DNA from 2 places in the Lysinibacillus sp. GW247-5R2A genome. Region 1 is predicted to be linked to the other one. Evidence: predicted binding sites of a transcription regulator. Region 1 holds the regulator's gene; the other holds the start of a gene.
What was found. The regulator Rex, encoded in region 1, represses fermentation and respiration genes when NADH is low (regulators of the CRP and FNR family bind a similar motif). The targets are predictions, from matches to a motif close to TTGTGAAATATTTCACAA.

Region 1 (7,965 bases):
GGAGCAGTAGCGATGCCAATGTATGAAGCGGGAATCCGAGGAAACCTAATGATGAATGGTCGTCCAGGAATGGAGTTAAAATCCTGGGTGTAGTAGTAAATGAAGGAGGTATCTTATTGAAGATATCTCTTTTTTATTGTCGAAAATTTGATGATGAAAAATGAATGTAGCGAAGAGAAACATCCAATGAAACACTTTAATTGACAAATTTTTCAGAAAATTATCCACAGGTAATAGAGCGAACTAAATACCGAACAGGCGTACTTATGCACAAATTGTTGATAACTTGTGCATAACTTGTGATTATTCAATATATAGTAGCATGTTTTACACGGGGTGGTGTGGATAAAATAAATTTTAATTGTGGACAGTGTGGAAAACTCTGTTGATATGTTGGTATTACTAGATTTATGGTGTGAATAAAACTGTGGGCATTTTTTGTCGAAAAATAGCACTTGACCAATATATATGAAAAATGAAGGAGAGTAAAGAAAAAAGCCATGCGACAATGCACACGGCTTAAATCAAATTACATATTTATATTTTCTAATTCTTCATTTAACGCTAGCCACTCTAATTCTAAAAGCTCATGCTGTTCCTTTTCAGTAGCCAATTCGTCTTGCAGTTGGGTAATTTTTTCATGATCTGTAAAAATTGCAGGGTCACAGAGAGCTTCCTCTAATCTATCAATGGAGGCTGTCGTTTCTTGCATCTTGCCCTCTAATTCTTCGATAGTACGTCTTATTTGCCGTTCACGCTTTTTTGCCTCTTTATCAATTTTAGAGGTAGAGGACTTATCAGGTAGATCCTGCTGTAGTTGCGGTTGGGAAGTACTTTTCATTTGTGCTAGCTCCAACAGCTCCTGTTTTTTCTCTACATAATAATCATAGTCCCCTAAATATTCAAACGACCCAGTTCCAGACAACTCCACTACCTTCGTAGCGATACGATTAATGAAGTAGCGGTCATGGGAGACGAATAGAAGCGTTCCAGGGTAATCGATTAAAGCATTTTCCAGTACCTCTTTACTATCTAAATCTAGATGGTTCGTAGGCTCATCGAGAATTAAAAAATTGGCCTTTTGCATCATTAATTTTGAAAGTGCCAGTCGTGCTTTCTCACCGCCTGATAATGAAGAGACGGTTTTATCCACATCCTCTCCACTAAATAGGAAACGTCCTAATACGGTACGAATATCTTTTTCATTCATCAGCGGCCATTCATCCCATAGCTCTTTTAAGACACTTTTATTGCTTGAAAGCTTTGCTTGCTCTTGATCGTAATAGCCAATTTGTACATTCGTACCATAACGGATATCACCTGCTAGAGGTGTTAAATCTTTCACAATCGTTTTTAGTAATGTCGATTTACCAACTCCGTTTGGTCCAACAAGAGCAATCCGATCCTCGCGAAAAGTACGTAGCTTAATCCCACTAGATATGCGCTGATCGTTATAGCCGATTGTTAAATCATCAACGGATAACACATCATTTCCACTTGGACGTTCAATTGTAAAACCAAAACTAGCGGATTTCTCATCACCATCCGGCGATTCCATCCACTCTGTTCGTTCAAGCATCTTCCGTCGACTTTGTGCCATTTTTGTTGTAGAGGCACGTGCAATATTCTTTTGGATAAAATCCTCTAGCTTGGCCTTATCGTCTTGCTGACGCTCAAAAAGTTTGACATCCCGTTCATAGTTTTTAGCTTTTTCATCTAAATAAGCACTGTAGTTGCCTGTAAATTTTGTGACACGATGACGTGAAACTTCGTAGACTATGGAAACAACTTGGTCTAAGAAGTAGCGGTCATGGGAAACAATTAAAATAGCGCCCTCATAGCTCTTTAAATAAGATTCTAACCAAGATAATGTTTCAATATCTAAATGGTTCGTAGGCTCATCGAGAATTAGTAGGTCTGGTTTACTCAATAAAAGCTTAGCTAGTGCTAAGCGTGTGCGTTGTCCACCAGATAGTGAGCTAATAGGTTTATCGTAGTCTTCCGGATAGAATTGCATGCCGTGAAGCACTGAGCGTATGTCCGATTCATATTGATAGCCGCCAGCATCCTTAAAAGTATGCTGTAGTTGATCGTATTCCGACATAACTTTGGCATACAGAGTTGGATTTTCATAAACAGTAGGGTCTGCCATTTGCTGTTCGAGCGAGCGGAGTGTTTGTTCTTGAGCTAAAAGGGGTTCGAAAATGGTCATCATTTCATCCCAAATAGTTAACGTAGAATTTAATCCGGCATGTTGCTCTAAATAGCCAACCTGGATGCCCTTTGGAATAATGATATCCCCTGAGTCATAGGACATTTGACCAGCGATTATTTTTAATAAAGTAGATTTACCTGCACCGTTGCGCCCTACTAAGGCAACGCGATCACGGTGTTGAACTTCTAATTTCACACCACTTAAAATTTCATCTGCAAGAAAGGATTTTGTTAGTTGATTGACCTGTAAAACAATCATTCTTGACACCTCAATTCTACCTTAGTGTAATGGATGAACGATTTGCATGCAATGTCAGTGCTTTACTTATTCCAAGCAGTCATGTAAGATTGAAACGATTTCTTTTTAGTTAGCTGCGTACAAAGCGCCATTAACTAAAGAGAAATACGCTAGTGGATTGAAAAATATTGTATATAGTTAAGGATAAATGTATTAAAATTAGTACAGTAAAATGGATTGAGTTTTATCATAAGGAGGAGAAAGTTTGAAACAAGAATTAAAAATTCCACAAGCCACTACAAAAAGACTTCCTCTTTACTATCGATTTATTCAAAACTTTGCACAAGAAGGTATGGAACGTATTTCGTCGAAGGAACTGAGTGAAGCGATGAAAATAGATTCTGCAACCATTCGCCGTGACTTTTCTTATTTTGGTGCTCTTGGAAAGAAAGGCTATGGCTACGATGTACAGCATCTATTACAATTTTTTAGCCAGACGCTTGATCAACATGAAACAACAAAAGTAGCTTTAATTGGCGTGGGGAATTTAGGCAGTGCATTATTAAAATATAATTTTCAAAAAAACCACAACACTCATATTGTTGTAGCATTTGATTCAAAAGCGCCAAAGGATGGCAAAATGATTAGTAACATTCCTGTTTTTCATCCTGATTTGCTGGAAGAAAAGTATGCAGAATACGGGGCAGAGCTAGCTATTTTGACAGTATCACCACGCTCTGCACAAAAAATGGCAGATCGTTTAGCGGCTATGAATGCAAAGGGAATTTTAAACTTTACGCCTGAGCGCTTAACGGTGCCAGATAGCATGCAGCTCTTAACCATTGATTTATCGGTAGAATTGCAAGCGCTTATTTATTTAATTCGGAATCAGGAAGTGTGAAAATTTTACATATTTTATAGTGGAGTTCACTGTTTCTGTCAAATAGTAATTTTAAATATAACAAGGTAAAATCAGTGAGAGTGACGAAAAACTTTCACATATAATTAGTTAGCAAAAAGGCGAAATATGCGTTAAAATGATGGATATAAAGAGGAGGTGGCTGTAATGGGCGGTATTGGTCCTATGAGCCTCATTATTATCGGAGTTGTCGCGTTACTAATTTTTGGTCCTAAAAAGTTACCAGAGCTTGGTAAAGCATTTGGTTCAACACTACGTGAATTCAAAAATGCTACTAAAGGTTTAGCCGACGAAGATGATGATGACAAGAAAAAGAAAGAACTAGATAAGTAAGTTAGGATGTTGAGGAATGAATCCAAAAGATCTAACTGTCATTGAGCATATAGAAGAATTAAGAAAACGGCTGTTCATTGTTGCCGTTTTCTTTGTTCTCGCTATGGCTGGCGCCTTTTTTGTCGCAAAGCCACTTGTTAAATACCTTCAAACCACAGGAGCAAAATATAATATTGAGCTCCATGCATTTGATGTAGTAACACCACTAGCAATTTATATTCAAGTTGTTTTTTTAATTGCATTTATTCTTTCATCGCCAGTATTAATGTATCAATTGTGGTCGTTTATTAGTCCAGGATTAAGGGAAGTAGAGCGAAGAGCAACCTTAAGCTATATACCATATTCATTTTTATTGTTTATCGCAGGGTTATCTTTTTCATACTTTTTATTATTCCCGTATGTCATCAAATTCATGATGAATTTATCAAATGATTTAGATATTAAGCAAACAATTGGTATACATGAGTATTTTACATTTTTATTTAAACTCACAATACCATTCGGCTTTCTATTCCAATTACCTATTGTAGTGTTGTTCTTTTCACGGATAGGAATATTGAGTCCAGATCTACTAATTCGTATTCGTAAATATTCATACTTTGGTTTATTTGTATGTGCTGCTCTCATTGCACCGCCTGAATTGGCGTCTCACTTAATGGTATCAGTGCCGCTATTTATCCTGTATGAAATTAGTATTATGATATCTCGAGTAGGTTATAGGAAATATTTAAAATCAGAGGAAATTCGATTAAAAGAAGAGCAGGAAGCGGAGCAAAAGCGCCAGATTGAAGAGGCACTTGAGCAACAACGACGACAAATAGAAGAATTAAATAAACAGTAATAGATAAAGCTCGGTACCTACATAAAGGCACCGAGCTTTTGTATTGTTGACAACTTTATTGAGCTTTACAAAAATTTATTGCATTTTTTCTAGTTCTTGAAGAAACTTTTGCAATGGTTCTGCATAGAATTGTACAAGTGTCACAAATCCATTCAGCATAACGTGTGCAATAATGGAAGTCCAAATTCGTTTTGTTTTGTGATATAAAAAGGCGAAGATCAAACCACAAATTGTATAAAGTAAAATATGAGAGAAGTCGAAGTGGATAATTGCAAAGAATATTGCACTTACTATTGCCGCCACCCAGAAGTTTGTTGTTTGGACAAGTGATCCAAATATAACTCTACGGAAGACGAACTCTTCTAAAATGGGACCAAATACAACGATCGCTAATATGGCAATAGGAGCTTCTTTAGCTATAGCGACAATATCAGCGGTATTTTGGGAGCCTCCTTCAATACCAAAAATGGCCATTTCAATAGCTGCTCCAATCATTTGACCAAAAAATACAAGGAAGAAACCAAGAATACCCCAAACAATTGTGAGTGGTATAGTTTCTTTTTTTCCTTGATAGACGTTCCAAAAGGCTTTATCACGGGATGTTAAGATTAAACTTAAAATGAGCGCCACGGCAAAGCTAAGCGCAATATACCACCCTTGAGTTATCGGTGCTGCTTGCTCAGAGGCTAGGCCAGTCATCTTCATAACGAGCTTGTGAAATGGTAAGAGCAACCATCTGCTTGAGATTTGCATAAGGATATAAATCAGTAAAACATATAGAGCTGTTTTTTTATGTTTTGTTACTTTTGGAGAATTAGTCACAGTCAAAATCCTTTCCATTCATAGGCTTCCTTTCTATTGTAGATGAATATGGAAAGAAAACAAAATTTTTCGAAGTTCTGACTTGCAAAAAAAAGTGTGATTGATTATCATAATAATTGTGTTAGCACTCGATGTTATAGAGTGCTAATAAATTCAACAATTATTATTATTAGGAGGTTGTTTCACTTGTTAAGACCACTAGGAGATCGTATTGTAATTGAACTAATCGAGGTAGAAGAAAAATCTGCATTCGGTATTGTACTACCTGACTCTGCAAAAGAAAAACCACAAGAAGGTAAAGTTGTAGCAGTTGGGACAGGTCGTGTTTTAGAGAGCGGACAACGTGTAGAGCTTGACGTTAAAGTTGACGACCACATTATTTTCTCTAAATACTCTGGTACAGAAGTTAAATTTGAAGGTAATGAATACCTAATTTTACGCGAAAGCGATATTCTTGCAATTATTGAATAATATTTGATGCACCTTAAATTAAGGTGAAAGCTTACTGTTTCTTGATCGAAAAGTGACAATAAGATGAAATTGATATAAATATATTGAAGAAGCTTAACGAATATTCCATTTCAGGAGGGTAAATTCTCATGGCAAAAGATATTAAATTTTCAGAAGACGCTCGTTCATTAATGTTACAAGGTGTAGATAAATTAGCAAATGCGGTAAAAATAACATTAGGTCCAAAAGGGCGTAATGTAGTATTAGAAAAAAAATTCGGTTCACCACTGATTACAAATGATGGTGTGACAATCGCAAAAGAAATCGAGCTGGAAAATCCATACGAAAATATGGGAGCAAAATTAGTAGCTGAGGTTGCTTCTAAGACAAACGAAATCGCTGGTGATGGTACAACTACTGCAACAGTTCTAGCACAAGCAATTATTCGTGAAGGCTTGAAAAACGTGACTGCTGGCGCAAACCCTGTAGGTATCCGTAAAGGTATTGATAAAGCAGTTGCTGCAGCATTAACGGAATTACACTCAATTTCTCGACCTGTAAGCAATAAAGATGAAATCGCACAAGTTGCTGCTATTTCTGCTGCTGATGATGAAGTTGGACAACTTATTGCTGAAGCGATGGAGCGTGTAGGTAATGATGGTGTTATTACAATTGAAGAATCTAAAGGCTTCACAACAGAGCTTGATGTTGTAGAAGGTATGCAATTTGACCGTGGCTATGCGTCACACTACATGGTAACAGATACAGATAAAATGGAAGCAGTTCTAGATAACCCATATATCTTAATTACAGATAAAAAAATTACAAATATCCAAGAAGTATTACCGTTATTAGAACAAGTGGTACAACAAGGTCGTCCACTTTTAATAATTGCTGAAGACGTTGAAGGAGAAGCACTTGCAACACTTGTTGTGAATAAGCTTCGTGGTACATTCAATGCTGTAGCAGTAAAAGCACCAGGTTTTGGTGATCGTCGTAAAGCAATGCTTGAAGATATCGCTATCTTAACTGGTGGTCAAGTGATTACAGAGGAATTAGGCTTAGACTTAAAATCAGCTGATATTTCTTCACTTGGTCGTGCTGCAAAAGTTGTTGTCACAAAAGACAATACGACAGTTGTTGAAGGTGTAGGCGGTGCAGATGCAATCGAAGCACGTATTGGCCAAATCCGAGCACAACTTGCTGAAACAACTTCAGAATTCGATAAAGAAAAACTTCAAGAGCGTCTTGCGAAATTAGCAGGTGGTGTAGCAGTTATTAAAGTAGGGGCTGCAACAGAAACAGAGCTTAAAGAGCGTAAACTTCGTATTGAAGATGCTTTAAACTCAACACGTGCAGCTGTTGAAGAAGGGATTGTATCAGGAGGTGGTACTGCACTTCTTAACGTATATGCAGCAGTTGAAAAAGTGGCTGAATCTGAAGCAGGCGACGTAGCAACAGGAGTGAAAATCGTCCTTCGTGCTTTAGAAGAGCCAGTTCGTCAAATTGCTAACAACGCAGGTCTTGAAGGCTCTATCATCGTGGATCGCCTGAAACGTGAAGAAATTGGCATTGGTTTCAATGCAGCAACAGGCGAATGGGTAAACATGATGGAAGCAGGCGTAGTAGACCCAGCGAAAGTAACTCGTTCAGCTCTACAAAACGCTGCCTCTGTAGCTGCACTGTTCTTAACAACAGAAGCAGTAGTTGCAGACATTCCAGAACCAGCTGGTGCAGGTATGCCAGATATGAGTGGAATGGGCGGCATGCCAGGAATGATGTAAGGGATTATTCACTTCCATCTTGTGAAATAATTACTGGTCATGTAAATAATTAATTTCAATCACAATAACCACTTCTCGGTAAACAAGAGAAGTGGTTTTTTTGTTGCTTAACATTGCCTATCAATACTTTTTAGATGATAGGTTTCACTGAAATCCTGAGGATATTACTTATAATCATGTGACAGCATTTGATGAACTATGACTTGATTTCATGCAATAGTGTAAGTGCTCTCCGTTTTAGAGATGTTGAACCCTGTTACAACTTTCTGTTATTATTATCCTGATTGCATAATATAAACCAATATATAATGATAAAAAATTACTGAGGGGCTATAACATGAAGAGAACAACAAAATCGGTTATC
Region 2 (7,965 bases), on a different contig from region 1:
CTCATTTCCTTTCTTGTGCGTAAATGAATCGACAGGTTCGCAATATCTTGTTTGAAAATATGCGTTAACCATTCCTCCCATTCCTCTACATCCTTATAGCCAAGTCGTGTTTTCACACTGACAGGCAGTCCACCAGCCTTTGCAGCTTGAATCAATTCTGCCGCCACATCTGGACGTAGAATAAGGCCACTCCCTTTTCCCCTCGATGCCACATTTGGCACAGGACAGCCCATATTAATATCGATACCTTTAAACCCTAGCTCTGCCATGCCAATACTCATTAGACGAAAATACTCAGGATTATCCCCCCAAATATGTGCCACCATCGGCTGCTCATCCTCCGTAAAAATCAAACGGCCACGGACACTTTTCTGTCCCTCTGGATGACAATAGCTATCCGAATTCGTAAACTCTGTGAAAAATACGTCCGGTCTTCCGGCTTCACTGACTACTTGACGGAAAACAACATCTGTAACATCTTCCATCGGTGCCAGTACAAAAAATGGACGCGGCAAATCACGCCAAAAATTATCTATCATGTTCATTCCAAATCCTCTCACTATCTGTATAACTCACTTTAACTCAAAAACAACTGTATGAAACATTATAAAAAGCAGATGGTATAGAAATTTATCTATATCAACTGCTTTTCTATTATACCAACTCTAGCCACGCAACCGCTTCACAATGTGAGGAGTGCGGGAACATATCTACTGGTTGAATTTCTTGTGTTTGGTAGCCGCCATCCTCCAAAATACGAAGGTCGCGTGCTATTGTAGCTGGGTTGCAGGAGACATAGACCACTCGCTTTGGTCGTTGCTCTAAAATGGTTTTTAAAAGTGCTTCATCACAGCCTTTACGTGGTGGATCAACTACCAGTACGTCTGCTTCCTTTCCTTCCTTATACCATCTTGGTATAACTTCCTCAGCTGGGCCGGCCTCAAAATAAGTATTTGTAAAACCATTTAGGACCGCGTTACGTTTGGCATCTTCTATCGCTTGTGGGACAATTTCAACGCCCATGACTGCCTTTGCCTTTTGTGCAAGGAACAAGGAGATTGTTCCAATTCCACAATACGCATCAATTACTCGTTCATCCCCTTGCAAGTTAGCATAATCAAGTGCTTGTTTATAGAGGACCTCCGTTTGTTCTGGGTTGACCTGATAGAAGGAGCGAGCGGAAATTTCAAAGCGGACGTCGCCAATTGTGTCAATAATGACATCCTTCCCCCAAAGGTTCAGTGTGTCATCACCAAAAATCACATTCGTTTTCTCATGATTCACATTTTGCATAATTGAAGTGACGTTCGGAACAAGCTTTTGAATTACTGCAACGGCTGCTTCTTTTTGTGGGAATTTTTTCTTTTTCGTCACGAGGACAACCATGACCTCACCTGTTGCCCGTGCTTTACGAATGACAACATGGCGCAACATGCCTTCGTGGGAATATTCATTGTATGGGCGCATGCCTATCGCTACTAATTCTTTTTTCAAGCCTGCTAAAATTGCATCTGCTTCTCCTGTTTGAATCAAGCAACGCTCCATATCCACAATGCTATGCGTCTTTGTTTTATAGAAACCAGCAATAGCTTGTCCTGCTTCATTTTCAGAGAAAGGAATTTGCGCTTTATTACGGTAATGCCAAGGCTCTTTCATTCCTTTTACAGGCAGAACCGGTGCATCAATTTTACCAATGCGTTGCATCACATTGCGCACCATATTTTCTTTCCATTTGAGCTGGCCCTCATAGGATAAATGCTGTAATTGACAGCCTCCGCATTGCTTAAAGTAATCGCATGGAGCTTCTACTCGATCGGGTGATGGCTTAATAATATCTACAACTTTGGCAAAGCCATAATTTTTTAAAGTTTTCATCACATGGATTTCGGCTGTTTCGTTCGGAAGTGCGCCTTGTATAAATAATGGATAGCCATCTACCTTAGCGACACCATTGCCGTCATGTGTTAAGTCTTCTATATAAACTGAAAGTCGTTCATTCTTTTTCACGGGTGCTGACATTCGTACATCCTCCATTTCAATCTCCTTATTGTAGCATGTGTTGGCGAATGAAAAAAGAACAAGACCTGCCCGTTATACGGTTCTTCTAGCTAACTTGAAAAAAGAGCCGCTATTCGCGACTCTTTCCTTGCTCTTTTGTTATATGATAATCCCTTGGTGCCCACCAAAATGCACACAAGATTCCAAGAATGACGACAATAAAAGGCGCATAAAAAATTAAAAAACTTTGCATATACTCATTTCCTCCTATGCGTGATTGTCTTCTTTTCCGGTCACATAGTTTTTATTGAACAAGAATAATTTCATCAATAAATAAAGTGATGGAAGTAGGAGACACAGTCCTAAAATAAAGGCGATGATTAAAGCAATTGCCATTTGTGTACTTGTGAAGCCATCATAAATCGTTAAATATGGATACAGTAAATATGGATATTGCGCAATACCATAAGCGAAAAATGCTACCGCAAATTGAGCAATCAGAAGCGCAACTGCGAGCCCATATTTTTTACGCATGGCAATGAGGAACACTGTAATCATAAATAATATGGCTGATATTGCAAACATCCACCATAAATTCACCATGTGACTATAACTTTCAGGGTTAATGGACTTCATCTCATACATAATGCCTAATGCGCTGATCATTAAAGGAGCTGCCCATAAAAGTGCATATTTTCTCATTAGCTTCGTTGCTTCCTTGTCATTCGCTTTATGAGCATACCAAGTTAAGAATACTGCGGAAATGTAAAGTACAGCTGCAATACTCAGTACAACAATGCTCCAAGCAAATGGACTCGTATATAAAGTCCAATAGTTTAAAACAGGCTGCCCTTTAACGAGATCCACATACCCTCCACCAGCAATGGCAAAGACAACAGACAACGATGCAGGAATTAATAAACCTGCTACACCATACGTCAGCGTGTAACCAATATGTCCTCTTGTACCATACGATTCAAAGGCATAATAGGAACCTCGAATGGCTAATAGCACAAGGGAAATGCTGACGGGTATAAGTAAAATGGTTCCGTAGTAAAAAGCAGTTTGTGGGAAAAATCCTACGATCCCTACAAAGAAGAATACCAAAAAGACATTGGTTACTTCCCAAACAGGCGATAAATATCGTTTAATAATATTCGTTAAAATATGATTCTTCCCAATCAATAGGCTATAGGCGTTAAAGAAACCGGCACCGAAATCAATCGATGCGACAATGACATAGCCAAATAGAAAAATCCACAATACTGAAATACCTAGAATCTCTAATGTCATAGGATGTCACCGCCTTTTTCAGAGTGGCGATCTTCAATCTCACGCTCAATGGGATTCTTTTTAAACATTCGCACCAAGACGACAACACTTCCTACCGCTAATACTGCATATACACCTGCAAATAACAACAGCATTAAATCCACATGATCACTCGTTGTGGCCCCTTCTAGAGTTCGCATCAAGCCATAAAGAATCCATGGTTGACGTCCAACCTCAGCAAGCCACCAGCCCGCTTCAATAGCAATGATAGAAAGTGGTCCCCCCGCCACAACGATCCATCGATACCAGCGTGAATGAATAAACTGCCAGCCCCGTGCTTTCCCTACAACATACAATAATGAAACTAGCACCATAAACATACCTATGGAGACCATAATATCAAAGAGATAATGAATATAGAGTGGTGGTATATCCTCTTCCTCGAATTGATCTAATCCAATTACCTCTGCATTAGGATTAAAATGTGCAAGAATGCTTAAAGCATACGGAATTTTGATGGCATATTTCACCTCTTCTCCATCTAGCACGCCAAATAAGACAAGAGAAGCCTTTCCTTCCGTTTCAAAATGCCATTCCGCTGCGGCTAATTTTTCTGGTTGATATTCCGCTAAGTATTTTCCTGAGAAATCTCCAATCACAGCTGCTGCAATGGAGAAAATTAAACCAATTTTCATCAGTAACAGTAATGCTTTTTTATGGTATACATGTTTCGATCCTTTAAGCATTCGGTATCCTGCTATAGCGGCTAAAACAAATGCAGATGTCATATACGCTGTTACGAGTACATGCGCCACCTTTGTCGGCATAGCAGGATTAAACATCGCTAAGAAGGGTTGAATATTAACAAGGTTCCCGTCGACAATATCGAAGCCTCTCGGGGCATTCATAAAGGCATTCACGATTGTAATAAATACAGCCGACATCGATGCACCTACTGCAACCGGAATTAACAATAGCATATGCTTTTTCTGACTATCAAAGCGGTCCCAAGTATATAAATAAATGCCCAAAAATATAGCTTCAAAGAAAAATGCAAACGTTTCCAAAAAAAGCGGTAATGCAATGGTTTGACCAGCTAGTTGCATAAAGTTAGGCCATAATAATGATAGTTGTAAGCCAATTGCCGTTCCCGTCACTACACCCACGGCGACCGTAATGACGAAGCCACGTGCCCAACGTCTGGCCATTAAAATATAATGCTCATCATTCTTTTTATACCCAGTCCATTGAGCAATCATGATCATTAACGGGACACCGACCCCTATCGTTGCATAAATGATGTGGAACGATAAAGTTAACTCAGTTAATGCACGACTCCAATAGACTGCTGATTCGTTTATCATCTCATTGCCCCCTAGCTCCCAAATATTCTTCCAAGAATGGAAAGTAGCATAATGATTGCAACACCAAAGCTTAGCCAAATAAGCTTCTTCTCCTGTGACTTATACAAAAGCAACACTTCCTTTCCCTTATCCATACCCCATTTTCCACTATTACAACGAAAAAAACCTTTATAATGGACCGAAATTTCAGCCTATTAATAAGGTTTCAAATTTTGTTCAAGTAATATACGCACATTTGCCAAACATTTTTCTTAATTCATTCACAATCCCTAATTCTAAAGGTTAGACTTACTACATATCCAATTTTTTGCTGTGGGCTATTTGCTTTAGTCTATTATCTTTTTGGTCGTTTGATACGAAAGTTTAAGTGGAGTTCTTCAAGAGTACGCTGAATCCTTTATACAAAAAAGCTCATCCTCGCTAAAACGAAGATGAGCTTTTCATGTATTATATACGGTCCTCTTCGCGAATATCTGCAAGAGGGACAAAAATTTCGATATGACGTTTTAAATTTTCAAAGGTAGCTGGAGCGTCTCCGCCATATTCACCATCTAGATTAAGATGTACTTCGTTTTCAGTAGTGACTTTGACAACACTCGCTTTTTTGTAAATGACACGGTCATCATTTAAATGTTCGCCTCTTAATGCCATAGCCGCTAGTTGAATAAACTCAGGCAGGCTAACCTTCTTTAACACTATTAATGTAAAGTATCCATCATTGATACTTGCATCTGGTGCAAGTTTTTCAAAGCCTCCTACAGAGTTGGTTAAACCACATAAGAACATCATGGCATCCCCGTCAAACACTTCCCCATCATATTCTATACGCATATGGGAGGCTTTGATGGATGGAATCATTTCCACTGCTTTTAAATAATAGGCTAACTGCCCAAGCATTGTTTTCATTTTACTTGGTACTTCATATGTTAGCTCCGTAATCCGTCCGCCAGCAGCAATATTGATGAAGTAGCGTTCGCCATTTAATAAACCGACATCCACTGGCAATGTATCGCCTTGTATAATAATGTCTACCGCTTCATCAATATTTCGCGGAATATGCACGGCACGGGCAAAATCATTTGTAGTGCCCATTGGAATTAGACCAACTTTTGGACGGTTTTCAAATGGACTTACACCTGAAACGACTTCATTTAAAGTGCCATCTCCACCAACTGCGATGATTATATCAAAGCCACGGTCTACTGCATCTTTTGCTGCAAGTGTTGCATCGCCTTCACCGGTTGTTGCGTGACAGGATGTTTCATAGCCTGCTACTTCTAATTTTTCCAACACCTCTGGTAGATGCTTCTTAAACGCTTCGCGTCCAGATGTAGGATTATAAATGATTCTTGCTCGTTTCATAACATACCTTCCTGCTTCATAAGATTCTAATTCATTCAACGATTTACTCGCTAAAATGTTGCTTTACTTTTGTAACGCATTTGTCACCAGTTTTTTAAAGTCTTCATAGACATACGTCCAATATGTTTGGTTCGTTATATTTTCCTCACGAATCTCCGCATAAAGGGCCTTTTGAGCCTCTTCAAATGTTGGGTCTTCTTTATCTGGTAAGCTTGCACGCTTCGTTACAACAAGCTCTTGTAGTTCAGGTGCACGTGGACCCCATTTGCCGATTACGTCACCATTGCTATCTAATAGCAAGTAAATAGGAATAGCACGACCTCCATTTGTTAAATACCGATCAATTAGATCTGTATCTGCATCACGGAACACTGTACGCATGTCCAATCCAGCTGCTTCAGCAACACGACGAACAATTGGATTGTTTAACATAGCATCTCCGCACCAATCTTCCGTAATCGTTAAAATTTTTGGTTGCTTGTCTTTTAATAATTCAATGAAGCCATCGTTTGTTGGCACTGCAAAGTCGTCATAAATGCGGAAGCTCTCTTCTTTAAGAGCCGTCATATTGTCCATATATTGTTGAATCGAAATAGCTTCATTAAAATATTGTTGTTCTGTTTTCATTGGTTCTCGTCCCCCTTATAATTATCTATTCTATATTTTGCTATGAATACTCCTTTTAAACAACTATTAAGTGTTACAAATTTCAATTTTGTTACATTTATGAAAAATAATAGCCGAGAAAGCGATTAAGCTCTCTCGGCTACTATGTTACAACGATTAATTATCGTTTGGCAATTTCTTGTTGCAATAATTTATTGACCATTGGTGGATTCGCTTGACCTTTAGTAGCTTTCATAATTTGACCAACTAAGAAGCCAATAGCACGATCCTTACCATTTTTGAAATCTTCGATAGACTGTGCATTGTTATCTAAAACTTCTGTAACAATGGCTAGTAAAGCACCTTCATCAGAAATTTGAACTAAGCCTTTTGCTTTTACAATTTCTTGTGCAGAACCGCCATTTTCAACTAATTCAGCAAACACTTTTTTACCGATTTTAGAAGAAATAGTACCATCCGTGATTAATTTCACCATTTCAGCAAGGTTTTCAGGTGTTAATGCCGTATCCTTTAAGTCTTTTTGTTCTGCGTTTAAATAAGCAGAAACATCCCCCATCAACCAGTTAGCAGAAAGTTTTGCATCTGCCCCTTTGACGATCATGGACTCGAAGAAGTCTGAAATTTCCTTAGAGATAACAAGAACTCCAGCATCATATGGTGTTAATCCTAGCTCTTCAACATAACGTTTTTTACGAGCATCTGGAAGCTCAGGAATTTCTGATTTTACTCGCTCTAGCCACGCGTCATCAATAGAAAGACGAACTAAGTCTGGCTCTGGGAAGTAACGGTAATCATCTGTTCCTTCCTTCACACGCATTAAAATAGTTTTACCCGTTTTTTCATCGAAACGACGAGTTTCTTGGTCGATAACGCCACCTGATAATAATACATCTGCTTGACGTAATTCCTCATGCTCTAAGCCACGACGAACATAGTTGAAAGAGTTCAGGTTTTTAAGCTCTGTTTTTGTACCAAACTCTTCTTGACCATAAGGACGAATAGAGATGTTGGCATCACAACGAAGTGAACCTTCTTCCATTTTACAGTCAGACACATCTGTATATTGGATAATTGATTTTAATTTTTCTAAGTAAGCATACGCTTCATTTGGCGTACGAATATCTGGCTCAGATACGATTTCTACAAGCGGAGTACCTTGACGGTTAAAGTCCACTAATGAATGATCTCCAGCATGTGAAAGTTTACCCGCATCTTCTTCCATATGAAGACGAGTAATACCGATACGCTTTGTATAGCCATCTACTTCAATGTCAATCCAGCCGTTTTTACCGATTGGCTTATCAAATTGAGAAATTTGATAAGCTTTCGGATTATCAGGGTA

Region 2: AC07YC_RS21670 (cytochrome ubiquinol oxidase subunit I) is a predicted target of Rex. The motif match lies at 4,883-4,900, and genes of this name have one in related genera.

What each region holds. Positions count from the first base shown of each region.
Region 1 is NZ_JBWKZL010000015.1:77,347-85,311, reverse strand. It holds gene tsaD (tRNA (adenosine(37)-N6)-threonylcarbamoyltransferase complex transferase subunit TsaD) at 1-93, shown strand, start outside; gene AC07YC_RS20265 (ABC-F family ATP-binding cassette domain-containing protein) at 530-2,473, opposite strand; gene AC07YC_RS20260 (redox-sensing transcriptional repressor Rex) at 2,718-3,353, shown strand; gene AC07YC_RS20255 (twin-arginine translocase TatA/TatE family subunit) at 3,519-3,704, shown strand; gene tatC (twin-arginine translocase subunit TatC) at 3,721-4,545, shown strand; gene AC07YC_RS20245 (CPBP family intramembrane glutamic endopeptidase) at 4,621-5,385, opposite strand; gene groES (co-chaperone GroES) at 5,554-5,838, shown strand; gene groL (chaperonin GroEL) at 5,967-7,601, shown strand; gene AC07YC_RS20230 (DUF6241 domain-containing protein) at 7,939-7,965, shown strand, end outside.
Region 2 is NZ_JBWKZL010000019.1:26,748-34,712, reverse strand. It holds gene AC07YC_RS21690 (tRNA dihydrouridine synthase) at 1-539, opposite strand, end outside; gene rlmD (23S rRNA (uracil(1939)-C(5))-methyltransferase RlmD) at 655-2,019, opposite strand; gene cydS (cytochrome bd oxidase small subunit CydS family protein) at 2,129-2,251, opposite strand; gene AC07YC_RS21675 (cytochrome d ubiquinol oxidase subunit II) at 2,266-3,291, opposite strand; gene AC07YC_RS21670 (cytochrome ubiquinol oxidase subunit I) at 3,288-4,634, opposite strand; gene AC07YC_RS21665 (diacylglycerol kinase) at 5,082-5,996, opposite strand; gene AC07YC_RS21660 (thioredoxin family protein) at 6,060-6,623, opposite strand; gene gatB (Asp-tRNA(Asn)/Glu-tRNA(Gln) amidotransferase subunit GatB) at 6,784-7,965, opposite strand, start outside.